2 regions of the Acidovorax sp. FG48 genome follow, and region 2 is predicted to be linked to the other one. Evidence: riboswitches for the same ligand, from Rfam matches in the RefSeq annotation. Region 2 holds a riboswitch; the other holds the start of a gene.
The links. Region 2 has a riboswitch for thiamine pyrophosphate ahead of ACODSU_RS20790 (purine-cytosine permease family protein). Riboswitches for the same ligand answer to the same signal wherever they lie in the genome.

Region 1 (10,106 bases), on a different contig from region 2:
CCTATTCGCACAGCGAATCGAGCGCTGCCACGGTGGTGAGCGAGGTCGAGAGCGACGCCGACCTCTCGCGCATGATGCAGGAGCTGCCGGCCGTCGAAGACTTGCTGGAGTCGGCCGGCGACGCACCCATCATCCGCATGCTCAACGCCCTGCTCACGCAGGCCGCGCGCGACGGCGCGAGCGACATCCACATCGAGCCCTACGAGCGGCACAGCAGCGTGCGCTTTCGGGTGGACGGCACGCTGCGCGAAGTGGTGCAGCCCAACCGCGCACTGCACGCCGCCCTGATCTCGCGCCTGAAGATCATGGCCGACCTGGACATCAGCGAAAAACGCCTGCCCCAGGACGGCCGCATCAGCCTGCGCCTGGGCACCCGAGCCATCGACGTGCGCGTTTCCACCCTGCCCAGCGCCCATGGCGAACGCGCGGTGCTGCGTCTTTTGGACAAGAGCGAAAGCAAGCTGAGCCTGGAGGCCGTGGGCATGCAGGGCGACACCCTGCACCGCTTCGAGGGCCTGATCGGTCAGCCGCACGGCATCATCCTGGTCACCGGCCCCACGGGCTCGGGCAAGACCACCACGCTGTACGCGGCGCTGGGCCGGCTCGACGCCACGCGCAACAACATCATGACGGTGGAAGACCCCATCGAATACGAGCTACCCGGCGTGGGGCAAACCCAGGTCAACAGCAAGATCGAGCTGACCTTTGCCAAGGCCCTGCGCGCCATCCTGCGGCAGGACCCGGACATCATCATGATTGGCGAAATCCGCGACTTCGAGACCGCGCAGATCGCCATCCAGGCGTCACTCACCGGCCACCTGGTGCTGGCCACGCTGCACACCAACGATGCGGCCAGCGCCGTCACGCGCCTGACGGACATGGGCGTGGAGCCGTTCCTGTTGTCGTCGTCTTTGCTGGGCGTGCTGGCCCAGCGCCTGGTGCGCAAGTTCTGCAGCCACTGCCACGGCGCGGGCTGCGAGCACTGCGGCCAGACGGGTTACACCGGCCGCACCGGCGTGTTCGAACTGCTGGTGACCACGGACGCGATCCGCGCGCAAATCCACGCCCAGGCGTCAGAGGCCGACATCCGCGCCGCCGCCATGGCCGATGGCATGGCACTGATGCGAGAGGATGGCGAACGCCTGATTGCCGCCGGCATCACCAGCCGCGAAGAAGTGCTGCGGGTGACGCGGGACTGATTTGCTATACATCTGATAGCTGCTAGCGCATGAAGCACTAGCACTACCAGCCAAAAACACCTGAAATTACCGGATCTGCAACGCAGGTCGGCGCGCCACCTGGGCGACGGCGGGTGCTGCGGCAACGGGGGTGTTGAACGTGGCCGAGGGCGATGCGCCATCCTGCAGCTTGAACTGGCTGACCGCGCTGTTGAGGTGGTGGGCCTGCTCACGCAGCGACTCGGACGCTGCGGTGGATTCCTCCACCAGCGCCGCGTTCTGCTGCGTCATTTGGTCCAGCTGGGTGACCGACTGGCTGATCTGACCGATGTTGTCGCTCTGCTCGGCCGACGAGGCGGTGATCTCCGCAATGATGTCGGACACACGCCGCACGCTGCTCACGATCTCCGTCATGGTCTGACCGGCCTGGCTCACCAGGCGCGAGCCGTCTTCGACCCGCTCCACCGACGAACCGATCAGGCCCTTGATCTCCTTGGCCGCTTCGGCGCTGCGCTGCGCGAGGTTGCGCACCTCGCTGGCCACCACCGCAAAGCCACGGCCTTGCTCGCCGGCACGTGCGGCTTCCACGGCGGCGTTGAGCGCCAGGATGTTGGTCTGGAATGCAATCGAATCGATCACGCCCGTGATGTCGGCAATCTTGCGCGAGCTGGTGGTGATCTGGTCCATGGTGGTCACCACCTGCGACACCACAGCGCCACCGCGCGCAGCCACCTCGGCGGCGGTCGAGGCGAAGTCGCTGGCCTGGCGCGAGGCCTGGGCGCTTTGCTGCACGGTGCTGGTCAGCACTTCCATCGACGAGGCCGTCTCCTCCAGATTGGCCGCCGTCTGCTCGGTGCGGTGGCTCAGGTCGTGGTTGCCGCTGGCGATCTCGGAGCTGGCGGTGGAGATGTTGCCCGCCGCGTCCTGCACCTGGCGCACCAGGTCACGCAACGAGTCCTGCATGCGGCCCATGGCGCCCACCAGCTGGCCCACTTCGTCCTGATTCATGGCCGCCACATCGCGCGACAGGTCGCCGCTGGCGATGCGTTCGGCCAGCTCCTGCGCCTGCCCGAGGGATTTGGTGATGGAGCGCACGCTGAAGAAGGTGAGCGGAATCAGCACGGCCAGCGCCAGCACCAGGCCTACACCGATCAGCGCGGCCATGGTGGAGGTGCGTGATTCGACGCCCGCACGGGCCTCGTCCATCTGCGCACGGGCCGAGGCGGCCAGGCTGGAGAACAGCTTGTCGGTGGCCTCCATGTGGACCTTCAGGCGATCGGCGTAGGCGCCGCCGCCCGCGCCGTCCAGCTGCGCGCCTTCGATCTTCTCGAAGATGGGCGAAATGCCGGTTTCGTACTGCTTGATCTCGTCCAGCGATTTGTCGATGGAGGCCACAAATTCGGCATCACCCGACTGCACCTGGCGCACATCGGCCAGGCGCTTGCGCAGGGAGGTCAGGGTCTTGGCCCAGGACTCGCGCAGGGCAGAGACCTCGACCGAGTTGTTGAAGTTGATGATGATGTCTTTTTCGGTCCGGCGCAGGTCACCCAGGGTGGTGCGCAGCTCGGACATGTCGGTCAGCGTCTGCACGCGCTCTGAAAACAGCACCTGCAGGGTGCCGCGCGTGCGGTCCAGGGCTACGTAGCCCATGGCACCGATGACGACCAGAAGGATCAGGGAAAAGACGGTTCCGAAGTAGAGACGCGTGCGGATGGAGAAGCGGCCGAGAGCATTCATGGCTCTTCCTTACATTTTTTAACAGATAGTCCAGCATAGCAAATTTGGTGCCACGCACACACCCTACCTTCTGGGCCGGGAGTGGGCGCGACTATATGCCGGGCAGGGCCGCCTGCCGCACAGGGTAAGCACGGCCCCCATAAGCTCTTTCAGGGAAACCTCGGGGCCAGTAGCTGTGCTTATTGCCCCGTCGTTACACCGGCTTGAGCGGGATGTACAACTCGCCACCACCCTTCTGGAACTCTGCCGCCTTGGCCTCCATACCCTGGGCCAGGGCTTCGGCCTCAGCCACGCCCTTTTGCGCTGCAAAGTCGCGCACTTCCTGCGTGATCTTCATCGAGCAGAACTTGGGGCCACACATCGAGCAGAAATGCGCCACCTTGGCCGAGTCCTTGGGCAGGGTCTCATCGTGGTATTCCTTAGCCGTCTCGGGGTCCAGGCCCAGGTTGAACTGATCCTGCCAGCGGAAGTCGAAGCGCGCCTGGCTCAGCGCATCGTCGCGCGAGCGGGCCCCGGGGTGGCCCTTGGCCACGTCGGCCGCATGCGCGGCGATCTTGTAGGCAATGATCCCCTGCTTCACGTCGTCGCGGTCGGGCAGCCCCAGGTGCTCCTTGGGCGTCACATAGCACAGCATGGCCGTGCCCATCCAGCCGATCATGGCGGCGCCGATGGCACTGGCGATGTGGTCGTAGCCGGGTGCGATGTCGATGGTCAGCGGGCCCAGGGTGTAGAACGGCGCCTCGTGGCAGGTCTTGAGCTGCTCGGTCATGTTGGCCTGGATCATGTGCATGGGCACGTGGCCGGGGCCTTCGATCATGGTCTGCACGTCGTGCTTCCAGGCCACCTGGGTCAGCTCGCCCAGCGTGTGCAGCTCGGCAAATTGCGCTTCGTCGTTGGCGTCCGATGCGCAGCCTGGGCGCAGGCCGTCGCCCAGGCTAAACGACACGTCGTACGCCTTCATGATGTCGCAGATGTCCTCGAAGTGCTCGTACAAAAAGCTTTCGCGGTGGTGCGCCATGCACCACTTGGCCATGATGGAGCCGCCGCGCGAGACGATGCCCGTGCGGCGCTGCGCCGTGAGGTGGATGTAGGCCAGACGCACGCCAGCGTGGATGGTGAAGTAGTCCACGCCCTGCTCAGCCTGCTCGATCAGCGTGTCGCGGAAGATTTCCCAGGTCAGGTCTTCGGCCACGCCGCCCACCTTTTCCAGCGCCTGGTAGATGGGCACCGTGCCGATCGGCACGGGCGAGTTGCGCACGATCCAGTCGCGTGTGGTGTGGATGTTCTTGCCGGTGCTCAGGTCCATCACGTTGTCAGCACCCCAGCGGATCGCCCACACGAGCTTTTCCACTTCTTCCTCGATGCTCGATGTGACAGCCGAATTGCCGATGTTGGCGTTGATCTTGACCAGGAAGTTGCGGCCAATCGCCATCGGCTCCACCTCGGGGTGGTTGATGTTGGCGGGGATGATGGCGCGGCCCCGGGCCACTTCATCGCGCACAAATTCGGGGGTGATGATGCGCGGGATGCTTGCGCCCATCGGGTTGCCCATCAGGCGCTTTTCACGGCCTGCGTCGGCCATGTACTGCTCCATCCATTCGCGCTTGCCGTTTTCGCGGATGGCGACGTACTCCATCTCGGGCGTGACGATGCCCTTCTTGGCGTAGTGCATCTGCGTGACATTGGCACCCGCCTTGGCTCGCAGGGGCTTGCGCTGCAAGGCGGCGGCCTCGGCGCGCAGCTGGGCGAGGCGGGTGGCATCTTCGCTCTTTTGGCCGTCGTCCAGCGCTACGGGGGCGCGGCCTTCGTAGTGCTCCACATCGCCACGGCCGGTGATCCAGCCACCGCGCACGCTGGCCAAGCCCTGGCGCACGTCGATCACGGCGTTGGGATCGGTGTAGGGGCCGGAGGTGTCGTACACGCTGACCAGCTCGCCGTTGGTGAGCGCGATGTCGCGCACGGGCACGCGCAGGTCGGTGTGCAGATGGCCGGGGATATAGGCCTTGCGGGATGCGGGGAAGGGTTCGCGGGTGCGTGCGAGCAGCTCGGCGAACTTTTCAGGGGCAGCCAGTGTGGCGTGGGGGTCGGGGGCGTTCATGGGCAGGTCTCCTGGTTCCGGTGGCGGTGGGTCTGCTCCGGAATGGACCTGTGCGCCCCTCGGGTGGCTGCGCATGGCAGCACCTGAGGCAAGGCGTGCCCACAGGGAGTGCGGGCACGGGGACAAGGAGGTCGGCTCTTCTTCCGCCGGTATGAACCGGATCAAGTTCGTCGGGTTCGCAAGCTGGCCTGAATTCCTTCAGGCCTCTCGCATCTCAGCGCATCAGCACACCCCGGAGCAGGCGCGAGTATAGGGCAGAGGAAAAACGGGGCAGCAGAGCCCCCCAATCAACAGATACATCAGGCCAGGCGGCCGATGAGGATCACCGCGAAGAAAAAGACGGCGGCAATCACTGTCCACTTGAGGATGACGAGCCCCAGGCGCTTGTAGCGCGGCTGCCCGGTGCCGGCATAAAACGCAAATGACACGGCGGCCGCCAAAAGCAGCAGCATGGCCAGCCAGCGAAAGATCAACATGGCCAGCGGGCCCTACCAAGCACGCGCAGGCTGCGCAAAGCCGGTGGGTGCCTGGCGCTCGTCCTCGAAGGTGACCACCTCCCAGGCATCGCGCTGGGCCAGCAGTTCGCGCAGCAGCAGGTTGTTCATCGCATGGCCCGAACGGAAGGCGCTGTAGGCGGCCAGCAGCGGCTTGCCGATGAGGTACAAGTCGCCCATGGCATCCAGGATCTTGTGCTTCACGAACTCGTCGTCGTAGCGCAGGCCGTCACTGTTGAGCACCTTGTAGTCGTCCATCACGATGGCGTTGTCCAGCCCGCCTCCCAGCGCCAGGCCGTTGGAGCGCATCATCTCCACATCGCGGGTGAAGCCAAACGTGCGCGCACGGGCAATGTCGCGGCTGTAGTTGCCTTGCCCCAGGTCAAACTCCACGCGCTGGCCGGTGGAGTCCACGGCCGGATGGTCAAAGTCGATTTCAAAACTGAGCTTGTAGCCGTGGTACGGCGTGAGGCGCGCCCACTTAGCATTGGCACCCTCGCCCTCGCGCACCTCCACGGGGCGGGTGACACGGATGAAGCGCTTGGGCGCGTTCTGCAGCTCCACCCCGGCGCTTTGCAGCAGGAACACGAACGAGGCTGAAGACCCGTCGAGGATGGGGACCTCCTCGGCCGTAATGTCCACGTAGAGGTTGTCAATGCCCAGCCCCGCACAGGCCGACATCAGATGCTCCACGGTGTGCACCTTGGCATTGCCCACCGCGATGGTGGACGCCAACCGCGTGTCCGTCACCGCCTCGGCACGGATGGGAATGTCTACCGGCTGCGGCAGGTCCACCCGCCGGAACACGATGCCCGTGTCCGGCTGCGCGGGCCGCAGGGTCAACTCGACCCGCTGGCCGCTGTGCAGACCCACGCCTACGGCGCGGGTCAGGGTCTTGAGGGTGCGTTGCTGGAGCATCCGTGCATTTTAGTTTCTGCGGCACCGCCCCGCACGCGCCGAGGTCTTGTCGGCTACGTAGAGCTACCGCCGCGTTTTCACCTACTGTGCAGGCCCCATGCTTGGTCGCAAAATTTGGTACAGAGGGCCTTGGAAACCACAACATGAACACATTAAACCCGCCCCACAGGAGACTCCCATGAGCAAGCTCAGTTTCAAGATGAAGGTCATGCTCATGATCGGCACCGCGCTCACGGCGCTGCTGATCATGGCCATCCTGTCCCTCCTCCAGGAGCGACGGCTGATCACCGAGTCCCGCAAGGACATGCTGACCACCGCCGTCCAGTCCGCCCACAGCATCGTGGTCGGCTACCAAGCCAAGGCCGCCAGCGGCGCCATGTCGGTGGAAGATGCGCAGAAAGCCGCCAAGGACGCCCTGCGCATTGCCCGTTACGGCGGCCCCGAGGGCAAGACCGAATATTTCTACATCTGGACCACGGAGGGCGTGGGCGTGATGCACCCCTTCAAGACCGAATGGGACGGGCAGGACATGCTCGGCAAGGTCAAGGACGGTTCGGGCGTGGACATCATCGGCCTGCTGGTCAACGGCATGCGCAACAGCAAGGATGGCAAGGCCTTTGTGCCCACCATGTTTGCGCGTCCCGGCCAGCAGACGCCCGTGCCCAAGCTGCAGTACATCGTCAAGGTGGATGGCTGGAACTGGATGGTCGGCTCCGGGCTGTATACGGACGACGTAGATGTCATGCTGCGCCAGGCCCTGTGGTCGAGCCTGGCGCTGGTGCTGGCGGTGTTTGTGGCGGTGGGGGTGATCGGCCTGCTGGTGTCGCGCTCGGTATTGCGCCAGATTGGCGGCGAGCCCACCCATGCCATTGCCATCATGTCCGAGGTGGCCGAAGGCAACCTGGACGCGCAGATTCCGGCCGCCCCTCCGGGCTCCATGCTGGACGGCCTCGCACACATGGTGACCTCGCTGCGCAAGCTGGTGACCGAAGTGCGCTCGGCCACCGACAGCATCGCCACCGCGTCCAGCGAAATTGCGCAAGGCAACAACGACCTGGCCCACCGCACCGAAGACACGGCCAGCAACCTGCAGACCACAGCCAGCAGCATGGAGGAGCTGACCAGCACGGTGAAGCAGACGTCCGACTCCGCGCAGACCGCCAACCAGATGGCCACGTCCGCCGCCGAAGTGGCCGCACGCGGGGGCGAGGTGGTGTCGCAAGTGGTGTCCACCATGCAGGACATCAACGCCAGCAGCAAGAAGATCAGCGACATCATCGGCGTCATCGACGGGATCGCGTTCCAGACCAACATCCTGGCGCTCAACGCCGCCGTGGAGGCCGCCCGCGCAGGGGAACAGGGCCGGGGCTTTGCAGTCGTGGCGGGCGAGGTGCGCAGCCTGGCGCAGCGCAGCGCCGAGGCTGCCAAGGAGATCAAGTCGCTGATCGGCGCGTCGGTCGAAAAGGTCGAGTCCGGCACCGCCCTGGTGGGCAATGCGGGCGCCACCATGACGGAGATCGTGGCCAGCGTGCAGCGCGTGACCGACATCATTGGCGAGATCCGTGCGGCCACATCGGAGCAGAGCCAAGGCATCGCGCAGGTCAACACGGCCATGAACCAGCTGGACCAGATGACCCAGCAAAACTCGGCGCTGGTGGAAGAATCCACGGCCGCCGCCGACAGCCTGCGCGAGCAAGCCATGAAGCTCACCCAGGTGGTGGCGCTGTTCCGCGTGAACGGCAGCACCTCCGCGCCCGCCCCAGCCAGCCGCCCCGCAGCCGCGCCCCACCCCACCGTGGCCCCCGCCGTGCGTGCGGCAGCGCCCCGCCCGGCCCTGGCCAAGGCGCCGGCAGCCCCTCGCCCTGCGGCGCCTTCACCCGCCCCAGCGGCGGCATTGCCCCCCAAGGCCAGCAGCCCCAAGCCTGCGGCAGACAACAACGATGATTGGGAGTCTTTCTGATCGCTGAGAGGCCTTGGGCCACCCAGGCCTGAACGCGCGCTGAAGCACGCTACATCAGTAAAAAAGCCCTGCCAGCTTGCGCTGGCAGGGCTTTTTGTTTTACCCCCCATCAAGGGGCGGCGGAGTGCGATCAGCGGGGCTGTCAGTCCGCCTGCTTGCGCAGGAAGGCGGGGATCTCCAGGTCATCCATGCCGCCGGACGACAGGGCATCCACGCGGGCTGCCGCCTGCGTGCGGTTGGTGCGCCACACGCTGGGCACCGACATGCTGCCGTAGTCGGCCTGGGCACTGCCCGCATGGCCGCCAGGCACGCCCACAGCGGCACCCAGCGTGCCCACACCGGCGACGGGCATCTGGTAGGCCATGTTGTCCGTGCCCGTGCGCAGACCACCTTGCACCACCGAGATGGGCTGGCGGCGTGCATTGGCACGCGACAGGCCCGTGGCCACCACCGTCACGCGGATCTCATCGCCCAGGCTTTCGTCGTAGGCGGCGCCGAAGATCACGTGCGCGTCGGTCGATGCGTAGGCGTTGATGGTGTTCATGGCCTGGCGCGACTCGGACAGCTTGAGGCTGCCCTTGCTGGCCGTGACCAGCACCAGCACACCCTTGGCGCCCGACAGGTCGATGCCTTCGAGCAGCGGGCAGGCAATGGCCTGCTCGGCAGCGATGCGTGCACGGTCTGGGCCGCTCGCCGTGGCCGTGCCCATCATGGCCTTGCCGGGCTCGCCCATCACGGTGCGCACGTCTTCAAAGTCCACGTTCACCTGGCCGTATTCGTTGATGATTTCAGCGATGCCGCCCACGGCGTTCTTGAGCACGTCATTGGCGTGGGCAAAGGCCTCGTCCTGGGTGATGTCGTCGCCCAGCACGTCCAGCAGCTTTTCGTTGAGCACCACGATCAGCGAGTCCACGTTGGCTTCCAGTTCGGCCAGGCCATCGTCTGCATTCTTCATGCGGCGACCACCTTCCCAATCGAAAGGCTTGGTGACCACGCCCACGGTGAGGATGCCCATCTCCTTTGCCACGCGCGCGATCACGGGCGCCGCGCCCGTGCCCGTGCCGCCGCCCATGCCCGCCGTGATGAACAGCATGTGGGCGCCGGAAATGGCTTCACGAATATCGGCCACCGCTGCCTCGGCCGCGTCGCGGGCCTTCTCGGGCTTGCCCCCTGCGCCCAGCCCGCTGTTGCCCAGCTGGATAACGCGGTGGGCCGAGCTGCGTGTAAGCGCCTGCGCGTCGGTGTTGGCGCTGACAAACTCCACGCCCTGCACGCTGCGAGCAATCATGTGCTCGACGGCATTGCTGCCGCCGCCGCCCACACCGATCACCTTGATCTGGGTGCCCTGGTTGAATTCTTCGGCTTCGATCATTTCGATGGTCATCTTGGAGCTCCTGGTTCTAAATTCGTATGCAATTGCCAATTGAGAGATGGGATCATTTTTCTTGTAGTGCGTGGCGGTCCTGTACATCGCCATCGCTCGCGCGGTATCTGGTGAGGGCTCCCACGCGCTAGCCACAGGGGATATTTCATGGTCAGAAATTCCCCACGATGAAATCTTTGAAGCGACCGAATGCGGTCTTCATGGACCCACTCTTCTGAGCCACCTTGAAGCCGCGCAGGCGCGCCAGCCGGGCTTCTTCAAGCAGCCCCATCACCGTGGCTGCACGGGGCTGGGCCACCATGTCCGCCAGCGCACTGGAATACTTGGGGATGCCGCG
Region 2 (10,106 bases):
CGGTGGCCATCTTTTTCAGGGTCGTAGGGAACACGGCACCCATCGCGATATAGCTGGGCCCCACGGCGTCGGCACGAACCATTTCGGCATACCCATGGGTGCTCACGCCCAGGCGCAGGCCGGAGCGGTGGAGCGTCTGCAGCTCGTCGGCGGTGAGTGCGTCCAGGTCTTCCTGGCCCAGGTGGATGCCGTAGGCGCCCGCATCGATGGCATCCCGCCAGTGGTCGTTGATGAACAACAGCGCGCCCGTACCTTGCACTGCCTCGACGGCGGCCTGGACTTCGGCCCGGATGGCGCGGGCGTCGTCCGATTTGAAGCGCAACTGCACCGTGGGCACTCCGGCGCGTGCCATGCGGCCCACCCACTGGGCGTCAGGCAGTACGGCATACAGGCCCAGGCGCTCGGGGCACGCGGCAAACTGCTGGGCGCGTGGAAGGCGCTGCAGGCCAAAGTCCTGGGGTTCGTCGGGCCACTGCTCGGGCTGTGCGCTGCCGGTGCGCAGCGCGCGCGCCTGCCAGGCGCGGGCCAGGCATTCGGCGTCGTGGGCAATGAAACCCAGCTGGCTGCAGGCCTGAAGCGCGGCCAGGTAGACAGGGTCCTGCGACGTGGGTGTGGGCACGGGCTCGGGCGCAAACCCTGCAAAGGTGGCCGCGTGGCGGCTCAGGATGGCGTTCGCCAGGGCGGTGGTGTCATGCATGGGCGTGGTGCCAGAAAGGGGTGCCCAGCACGGGGGTGCTGGGCTGGGCGGCGTCTTGTGCGGCCATGGCACCCGCCAGGCGGGCTGCACGCCCGGCGCTCACGGCATCGGCGAAGGCGCCAGCCATGGCCACCGGGTCTTGGGCCAGGGCCACGGCGGTGTTCAGCAGCACGCCGTCATAGCCCCATTCCATGACCTGGCAGGCGTGCGAGGGCAGGCCCAGCCCGGCATCGACCAGCATGGGCACATTCAGGCGCTCGCGCAGTGTCTGCAGCGCGTAGGGGTTAACCGGGCCGCGCCCGGTGCCGATGGGGGCGGCCCAGGGCATCACGGCCTGGCAGCCCACATCGACCAAGCGCTGACACAGCACCAGGTCTTCGGTGCAGTAGGGCAGCACCTGAAAGCCTTCCTTGACGAGGTGCTCGGCCACGCTCACCAGGTTCAGCGTGTCGGGCTGCAGGGTGTAGTCGTCGCCGATCAGCTCCAGCTTGATCCACGGGGTGCTGAACACCTCGCGCGCCATCTGCGCGGTGGTGATGGCCTCTTGCGCGCTGTGGCAGCCGGCGGTGTTGGGCAGCACGGGCACGTTGAGCTTGCGCAGCAGCTCCCAGAAGCTGCTGCCGCTCTCGGCCGGGTTGCTGCCCTGGCGGCGCAGCGAGGCCGTGACCATGGCGGGCCGGGCGCGCAGCACGGCGGCTTCGAGCACGGCGGGCGAGGGGTAGCGCGAGGTGCCCAGCAGCAGGCGGCTGGCGAACGTCTGGCCGTACAGCACCAGCGGGTCTTGGGGCGTCGGAGTGGTCATTGGATTACTATGATTTTGATAGCTGTTGGCGCATGCTTTGTATGCACTAGCAGCCATTTTGATTGAGTTCCTGTTACCTCAGCCGCCGGTGACCGGCGAGATGATCTCCACCCGGTCGCCAGACTGCAACGCATGGGCGGCGTAGCGGGTGTTGGGCACAAAGGTGGTGTTCACGGCCACGGCAAACGGGGGGCGCGCTTCGATGGCGGCCACAGCATCGGCCACGGTGGCGCCTTCGGGCAGTTCGTGCGGGACTTGGTTGATCGAGATGTTCATGCAAATGCGGGGGCGGCAACGCCGGTCGGGGCGGGTGCGGTGGGCTCCAGTTCCAGCCGGAGGTCAAAACGTTCGGACAGGGTCGATTGTCCCGTGTTCAGCACCTCCAGGGTCACGTCCAGCATGGCGGGCGAGATCATGAAGCCGTGGCGGTACAGGCCGTTGATCTCCAGCACGCCCCGGCGGGTCTGGCGGATGGCGGGCAGGTTATCGGGCAGCGTGGGGCGGCACTGCGTGGCCAGTTCCAGAATCCGCCCTTCGCCAAAGCCGGGGTGCACGGCGTAGGCGGCGCTCAGCAGCTCCAGGGTGGAGCGCACGCTCGCAGGGGAGCGGTCGTCGGACTCGATCTCGGTCGCGCCGATGACGAACAGATGGTCTTCCTTGGGCGCGATGTAAATGGGGTAGCGGGGGTGCACCAGTCGGGTGGGGCGCTGCAGCGTCACGTCGGGTGCGTGGATGCGCGCCACTTCACCGCGCACGCCGCGCAGCGCGCTCCACTCGCCCCTGGCGCCCAGGCCCCGGCAGTCCAGCACTCGGTCGGGCTGTCCGGGTGCGCCGGGCGTGAAAGCATCGGGCGACTGGGGCGTGTGCCAGTGCGCCCGCACTCCCAGGCGCTCCATTTCCACCACCAGGGCGGCCAGCAACTGGCGGTTGTCCAGCTGGCCCTCGCCGGGCAGGTACAGGCCCTGGTTGAAGCGGTGCGCAAGGGCAGGCTCCACCTGCTCCAGGGCGCCGCTGTCGAGCTTTTGCAGGGCGGGCAGCTCGGGCAGGCTGCGCTGGTTGTTTTCCAGCTGGCGGGTGAAGCGCTGGGCTTCGGCCACGTCCTGGCGGTGCCACACGATCAGCGTGCCAGCCTGCTGAAAAAAAACGGGTTCTGACAGGGCTGCCAGCAGCTCGGGCCAGCGGGTCAGCGCGTGATGGCCCATGCGGACCACGCCGGGTTCGGTGATCGCGGACTCTGCCAGCGGGGCCAGCATGGCCGCAGCCACCGTAGCCGCCGAGTTCTCGGCGGCGGTGCCGCCCGCGTCATAGATGTCCACGCGATGCCCCTGGCGCGCCAGCTCCACGGCCAGCAGACGGCCCATCAGGCCTGCGCCCAGGATGGCAAAGGAAGAAGGTTGAAGTGACATAGATCCGTCAGTGTGTCCGTGGTGTGGCAAGCGGCCATGGACAAAACGGGGTCACCGTTGATGGAAACTCCCCACGCCAGCATGACCTGGATCGGGTAGCGGGGCTCCTGCTGCGGTCGCAGTGCACAGGGTTCTGTACAGGCCCCAGGGTATTTCTCAGTCGCACGCCCAAGAACAGCATCTTGATGGCAGGACACCCCTGTTTCGTCCGGAAAATGAATTACAGCACATCCCCCATGTGCCCCGTTTTGACGTGGCGCATAGGCCATAATTTTTGCCATGATTTCACCGACGACCTCCTTGCCCTCGACGGGCCACCGCTACGCACGCGTGCTCTCCATCGCAGGGTCTGACAGCGGCGGCGGCGCGGGCATCCAGGCCGACCTCAAGACCTTCAGTGCGCTGGGCTGCTACGGCATGACGGCCATCACCGCCATCACGGCCCAGAACACCTGCGGGGTGACGGGCATCCACGGCATTCCGCCCGAGATGCTCAAGGCCCAGATCGATGCGGTGGTGCAGGACATTGGCGTGGACGCCGTCAAGATCGGCATGCTGCACTCGCCCGACGTGGTGCATGTGGTGGCAGACGCCATTCGGACCTACCAGCTGCCGCACGTGGTGCTGGACCCGGTGATGGTGGCCACCAGTGGCGACCGGCTGATTGCGCAGGAGACGGTGGCCGTGCTGGTCCGAGAGCTGTTTCCGCTGGCCGAGGTGGTCACGCCCAACCTGGACGAGGCCGGTTGGCTGCTGGGGCGCCGTATCGAAGGCGTGGAGGCGCTGGAGCTGGCCGCGCAAGACCTGCTGCGGCTGGGCGCCCGCGCCGCATTGCTCAAAGGCGGGCACTTGCCGGGCGACTGGGTGGTGGATGTGCTGGCCGTGCAGGGTGGTGCTCAGGGTCACCGGTTGCAGTCACAACGCATTGCCACCCACAACGGGCATGGCACGGGCTGCACCCTGTCGTCTGCGATCGCGGCCCACCTGGCGCTGGGCCTACCGCTGGAGCAGGCCGTGGAGCAGGCACGGGCCTACATCCTGGGGGCCATTGCTGCCGGAGCAAATGTCACCACCGGCCGGGGCCACGGCCCCCTCAACCACGGCTACGCGCCGGTGGCGCAGCGGGTGTTTCAGGCGCTGTAGAGCGATTTTTAGGTGTTTTGAGGCGCAAGCGCTAGTCAACCATGCGCCAAATGCTCATCTTTTAATAGTGTCTTGGCGGCGACTCAGCGTGCCTTCGGCCGTGTCGCCCAGGCCAGCACAAAGCTGAACGCCAGCGCGGGCAGGGCAGAGCCCGCATCAGGCAGCACCTTGGGCGCCAGGTGGTACACCGCGATGCCGGCCAGCCAGATGGCTACGGGCGCCACATTCACCTTGCGCGCTGTCGCCAGCAGGGCGGGTGCATCGGTGCCAAAGGCCAGGCGTCCGAGGATCACGCCAAACAGCGGCACAAACACCGAGCTGAGCAGCAGCAGGAACGGTTCCAGGCTGTGCATGGGCAGCACCAGCGCCAGCCCGGTGCACAGCGCGGCCACCAGCAGGCCCCAGGCGCGCACACCCCAGCGCGGCAGCAGGCTATGGGCCGACACGGCGCCTGAATACGCATCGCCATAGGCGTTGTCCACCTCGTCGATCAGGATCAGCGACAGCGCAATCAGCCCGCCCTGGGCCAGCAGCAGCGCCTGCACCAGGTCCTGGCTGGGCAAGGTCAGTGCCACCAGCACACCCAGGCTGTAGCACCAGATGTTGGCCAGCGCATAGCCCAGCCAAGTGCCGCGCAGTGCAGAGCCACCGTTCTTGCCATGGCGGGCGTAGTCGGCCACCAGTGGCAGCCACGAAATGGGCATGGCGATCACCAGGTCCAGCGCGGGCAGCACGCCCATGCCGCCTTCGCCCTTGCGCGTCCACAGCGCTTCAAAGCCTTGCGTTTGTGCCAGCGACAGAAACTGCCACGATAGCCACAGCAGCGACAACACCACCAGCGGCAGCGCGATGCGCGCAATCAGCTTGCGCACCAGCTGCACCATCGATCCGCTGATCAGCAGCATCACCACGCCGCCCCACAGCAGCGTGGCCAGCACGGGCCAGTGGGCTCCCGCCATGGCGCCCGACTGCTGGCCAATCGCCACGGTGGCGTCACGCATTACCACCAGCTCGAACGTGCCCCAGCCCACCAGCTGCACGATGTTCAGGATGATGGGCAGGCTGGCAAACGTGCGGCCATACACCGCGTGCATCAGCCCCGCACTGGCCAGGCCGCTGTCGCAGCCCAGCTTGGCCACCCAGCCCAGCAGGCCCGCACCCACGATGGAACCGGCCACGATGGCGATCAGGGCCTCTTTGGTACCCAGTGCAGGCATCAGATAAGCACCCACCTGCATGACCAGCAGTCCCACGCCCAGGCTGAACCAGAGCGAGGCATGGTCATGCCACTGGAAGACGCGGCGGTCGGGGGAGACAGGGGCCAGCGCTTCGTTGGCGGCGTGCGTTGCGGGCGATGAGGACATGGAATGGCTCCGTAAGCAGATACAGAGCAGGGGCGGCCCGCCGGTGCGCCCTGACGTCTTCAGAGCCATGCCGTGGCGGACTTGCTTCCCTGCGCGAGGATGATCTCAATCAGGTTCAAAGGGACTCTCTCAGTCGAGGCGGGCGGGCCCACATCGACACCCCTAGCGGTAGCGCTTGCTAAAGCAGCGCGCTGCGGATTGTAGTGGTGTGCGGCCGTCGCGCGCCCAGTCAGGCAGCGGTGGCCGGGGCCACACCCAGCAACTGGTGCAGGCGCGGGCTGGTGGTGGTGTATTGCAGTGCCACCTTGTCGCCCTTGAGCGCTTCGGCCGCGCCAAAGGCGGCCAGCGTGGCCTCGTGGAAGCCACACAGAATGAGCTTGCGCTTGCCGGGGTAGGTGTTGATGTCGCCCACGGCGTAGATCCCGGGCACGCTGGTGCGGAAGGCCTCGGTGTCCACCACTAGCTGTTTGCGATCCATGGCCAAACCCCAGTCCGCAATGGGCCCGAGGCGGGGCGAGATACCCAGCACGGCCACCAGCAGGTCCAGCGCCAGGGCGCGGGTGCTGCCATCGGCGTCCACCACCTGCAAGGCCGTCAGCTGGTCGCCAGCGGTTTCAATGCCGGTGATCTGTGCGGCCTCGACGTGGATGCGGCCCGCATCGCGCAATTGCTGCAGGCGTTGCAGCAGGGCTTCAGGCGCCTGGAACACGTCGCGGCGGTGCAGCAGGCTGACGCGTGCAGCCTGGCCTTGTTCGGCCAGTTCCACGGCGCGGGCCACGGCGGGCTCGTCGCCGCCGTGCACGACCACGTGGCGCCCGGTCACATCCACCGTCGCGGGCAGGCTTTGGTAGTGGACCTGGGTGCCGACAAACCGCTCGATGCCGTCCACCTTGAGCGTGCGCGGCACAAAGGCGCCCACGCCTGCGGCAATGAACACGCTGCGGGCCAGCAGTTGCGCACCTTGCGAGGTTTCGACCAGCAGGCGTCCATCGGCCTGCACGGTGAGTGCGGACACCAGCGCGTTCAGGTGCCACTGGGTCTTGAACGGCGCAATCTGCTGAAGCAGCAAAGCGGCCAGCTCACGCCCTGTGCACACCGGGATGCCCGGGATGTCGTAGATGGGTTTGTCGCCGTACAGCTCGACGCACTGGCCGCCCGCATGGGGCAGGGCGTCGATCAAGTGGGCGGTGATGCCTTGCAGGCCCAGCTGGAAGACCTGGAACAGGCCCACGGGACCTGCGCCGATGACAACGGCGTCGGTCTCGACCACGGTGGGCGCTTGCAAAGTCTCGGTCACCAGTGGGGCGTGCGGCGGGTTACTTGATCAGTTCGTTGACCTTGCCCGGCTTGCCGTTCCACTCGTCGGCGTCGGGCAGTGCGGGCTTGCGCTTGGTGATGCTCTTCCAGCCGTCGGCAAAGGCCAGGTCGGCGTTGAGCTTGATGAAGGCGATCTGGTCGGCCGGCAGGTCTTCTTCGGCAAAGATGGCGTTGGCCGGGCACTCGGGGATGCAGACGGCGCAGTCGATGCATTCGTCAGGATCGATGACGAGCATGTTCGGGCCTTCGCGGAAGCAGTCCACGGGGCACACGTCCACACAATCGGTGTACTTGCACTTGATGCAGTTTTCGGAAACGACGTGGGTCATGACAGGAGTTGTGTGGGTCGGTGAAAACCCTCGATTTTAGAAGCTTTCACCGACCTTTGGTTACAGGGCCCCTTGCTGCGAAGGGGTGTCTCGGGCGTGCGGAGGCTGATCTGGGTCAGTGGCCCATCAGTTGACCAGCACGGCGCCCGCAGTTTTGTGGCTGGCGGTGTCCACCAGGATCAGCGATCCGAGCACGCGGGCCTGGGTGAACGGCGCAGCGGGAATCGCCTCTTGCAGCAGCAGTTCCACATGGCCGATGGCGTTGGGGTCGAGCTGCGTGGCAGCTTCTTCGGCCAGCGTGTTGATGTTGAGCTTGTGCACCACGGCCTTGACCTTGGCCTTGACCCAGCGGTGGCCATGCAGCGCCCAGTACACGCGGCCAGCGACCAGGGGCTCGTCGTCCATCCAGGCGATGGTGGTGCGCAGCTCGCGGCTGGCGGGCCAGGCCGGGGCGGCAGCGGGCGTGTCGCCAAAGTCGTCGTCGGCAACCGGCGCTGCAGCAGCTGTGGGCGCGGCCAGAATCCAGTCACCGCGCGATACGTCCACCTCGCGGTCCAGGATGATCCCGGCGCTGGTGCCTGCGGGCACGTCCTTGGGGCGGCGGGCGTGGTCCAGCACCTGGGCCACGGTGGCCAGCTGGCCGCTGGGGAAGATCTGTACGGCCGTGCCGGGCGCGAAGGTGCCTGCAGCCACACGGCCCCAGAACACGCGGCGGCCTTGGCTGGTGTCTGACGAGGACGAGAACTTTTCGACCCACTGCACCGGGAAGGCCGGTGCCAGTGCTGTGTCGGCGGGGGTGTTGGGCAACTCTTCCAGCACTTGCAGCAGTGTGGGGCCGGTGTAGCCGCACCAGCCGGCGTGGGCATCGACCACGTTCCAGCCCTTCAATGCAGACACGGGCACCGTGGCGCGCACGGTGATGCCAGCGGCCTGGGCAAAGGCTTGCAACGCGCCCTGGATGTGCTTCCAGGCCAGTGCGGGGTCTTCCACGGCGTCGAGCTTGTTCACGGCAAAGACCAGCGAATGCACGCGCAGCAGGTGCACCAGCAGGCTGTGGCGGCGGGTCTGCGGCAGCAGGGCCAGGCTGGGGTTCTTCCAGTCGAGCTTGGTCGCATCGACCAGCACCACGGCGGCGTCGGCGCTGCTGGCAGCCGTCACCATGTTGCGGGTGTACTGCTCGTGGCCGGGCGCGTCGCCAATGATGAACTTGCGCTCTTCGGTGGCGAAGTAGCGGTAGGCCACGTCGATGGTGATGCCCTGTTCGCGCTCGGCGGAAAGGCCGTCGGTCAGCAGGGCCAGGTCGGTCTCACCCTGGCGCTGAACGCCGGCCAGGTGGTCTTGCAGCACGGCCTTGCTGTCCACCAGCAGGCGGCCGATCAGCGTGCTCTTGCCGTCATCGACGGAGCCGCAAGTGATGAACTTGAGGGCGGAAATATGGTCGTTTTGGCCGGTAGCGCCAGTGTTGTTTGTGCTAGTAGCTATTGAATTGATAGCGGTCATCAGAAATACCCGTCCTTCTTGCGCTTCTCCATCGAAGCATCCGATGTCTTGTCGTCCATGCGCGTGGCGCCACGCTCGCTCACGTCGGCGGCCAGTGTCTCGATGACGATCTCGGCCGGGGTGGCTGCGGTGCTTTCCACGGGGGCGGTGCAGGTGATGTCGCCCACAGTGCGGAAGCGCACATCGCGCGTTTCCACCACATCGCCCTCACGCGGCGGGGTCAGCTCGGTCACGGGCATCAGCAGGCCCTTCTTGTCCACCACCTGGCGCTTGTGCGTGTAGTAGATGCTGGGCAGGCCGATCTGCTCGCGGTCGATGTACTGCCACACGTCCAGCTCGGTCCAGTTGCTGATGGGGAACACGCGGAAGTGTTCGCCGGGCTGCAGGCGGGTGTTGAACAGGGTCCACAGCTCGGGGCGCTGGGCCTTGGGCTGCCATTGGCCAAAGCTGTCGCGGTGGCTGAAGATGCGCTCCTTGGCGCGCGCCTTTTCCTCGTCGCGGCGGGCGCCGCCGATCAGCGCGTCGAAGCGGAATTCCTCGATGGCCTCGAGCAGAGTGACCGACTGGTGCACGTTGCGCGACTCGCCGGGGTGGGCCAGGCGCACGGTGCCACGCGCCATCGAATCTTCCACGCTGCGCACGATGAGTTCGGCGCCCAGTTCCTTGGCCCGGAAGTCGCGGAAGTCCGTCACTTCAGGGAAGTTGTGGCCCGTGTCGATCATCAAGAGCGGGTAAGGGATGCGGCCCGCGCCAAAGGCCTTCTCTGCGCACTTGAGCATGACCAGCGAATCCTTGCCGCCCGAAAACAGCAGGGCGGGGCGCTCGAAGGCGGCGGCGACTTCGCGCAGGATGAAGATGGTTTCTTCTTCCAGGGCGTCGAGGTGGGAGTTGTTGAGGTGGTAGCTCATGTTGTTGGTTTTCTCAAGCAGCGCTGAGTCGGTGCGGGCGTTCATCGTCGGACCTGGGGTCAGTGGGCAATGTGCAGGCCACACTCGCGGTTGTCTTCCCCCTTGGTGGGGTCCACGTAGTCGAAGTTGTTGGGCAGGCCGTGTTTCACGCAGTACTCGTGCAGGTCTTTGGACGACCAGTGCAGCAGTGGAGCCACTTTGATGAGGCCGTCGGGGTTGATGCTCACCGGGTCCATCTGCGCGCGCACGGTGGTATCAGTGGCGCGCAGCGCAGTGAACCAGACTTGCGGCGCGGTCTCGCGCAGGGCGCGGGCAAAGGGTTCCAGCTTCACCTCTTCGGTGAAGGCGGCGTGGCGTGGGTCGTCCAGCGCGGGCGTAGGGCCGTCCACCGCTTCGCGGTGGGCGCGCGAGCGCAGGGGCAGGTAGATCTTCAGCTTCAACCCCAGCTGCTGGGTCACTTCGTCGGCAAAGCGGTAGGTGGTTTCGGTGTTGTAGCCGTTGTCCATCCAGACCACGGGCACGTCAGGATTCACCTGCGTGACCATGTGCAGGATCACGGCTTCGAAGGGGCGGAAGTTGGTGGTGACGATGCTGGTCTTGCCCAGGCCCAGGGCCCATTCCACCAGGGCGGGTGCGTTGC

Region 1: linked by a shared signal. The riboswitch ahead of thiC (phosphomethylpyrimidine synthase ThiC) and the one ahead of ACODSU_RS20790 (purine-cytosine permease family protein) in region 2 are both predicted to bind thiamine pyrophosphate.

What each region holds. Positions count from the first base shown of each region.
Region 1 is NZ_JBMDJH010000007.1:24,376-34,481, forward strand. Features, by position in the region: gene ACODSU_RS11825 (GspE/PulE family protein) at 1-1,199, shown strand, start outside; gene ACODSU_RS11830 (methyl-accepting chemotaxis protein) at 1,266-2,915, opposite strand; gene thiC (phosphomethylpyrimidine synthase ThiC) at 3,109-4,986, opposite strand; TPP riboswitch at 5,135-5,258, opposite strand; gene ACODSU_RS11840 (hypothetical protein) at 5,313-5,489, opposite strand; gene lpxC (UDP-3-O-acyl-N-acetylglucosamine deacetylase) at 5,502-6,425, opposite strand; gene ACODSU_RS11850 (methyl-accepting chemotaxis protein) at 6,604-8,385, shown strand; gene ftsZ (cell division protein FtsZ) at 8,528-9,769, opposite strand; gene ftsA (cell division protein FtsA) at 9,921-10,106, opposite strand, start outside.
Region 2 is NZ_JBMDJH010000019.1:65,260-75,365, reverse strand. Features, by position in the region: gene ACODSU_RS20815 (thiamine phosphate synthase) at 1-697, opposite strand, end outside; gene ACODSU_RS20810 (thiazole synthase) at 690-1,499, opposite strand; gene thiS (sulfur carrier protein ThiS) at 1,578-1,775, opposite strand; gene thiO (glycine oxidase ThiO) at 1,772-2,905, opposite strand; gene thiD (bifunctional hydroxymethylpyrimidine kinase/phosphomethylpyrimidine kinase) at 3,185-4,048, shown strand; gene ACODSU_RS20790 (purine-cytosine permease family protein) at 4,132-5,412, opposite strand; TPP riboswitch at 5,482-5,586, opposite strand; gene ACODSU_RS20785 (NAD(P)/FAD-dependent oxidoreductase) at 5,642-6,682, opposite strand; gene fdxA (ferredoxin FdxA) at 6,729-7,058, opposite strand; gene ACODSU_RS20775 (sulfate adenylyltransferase subunit 1) at 7,185-8,558, opposite strand; gene cysD (sulfate adenylyltransferase subunit CysD) at 8,558-9,511, opposite strand; gene ACODSU_RS20765 (phosphoadenosine phosphosulfate reductase domain-containing protein) at 9,526-10,106, opposite strand, start outside.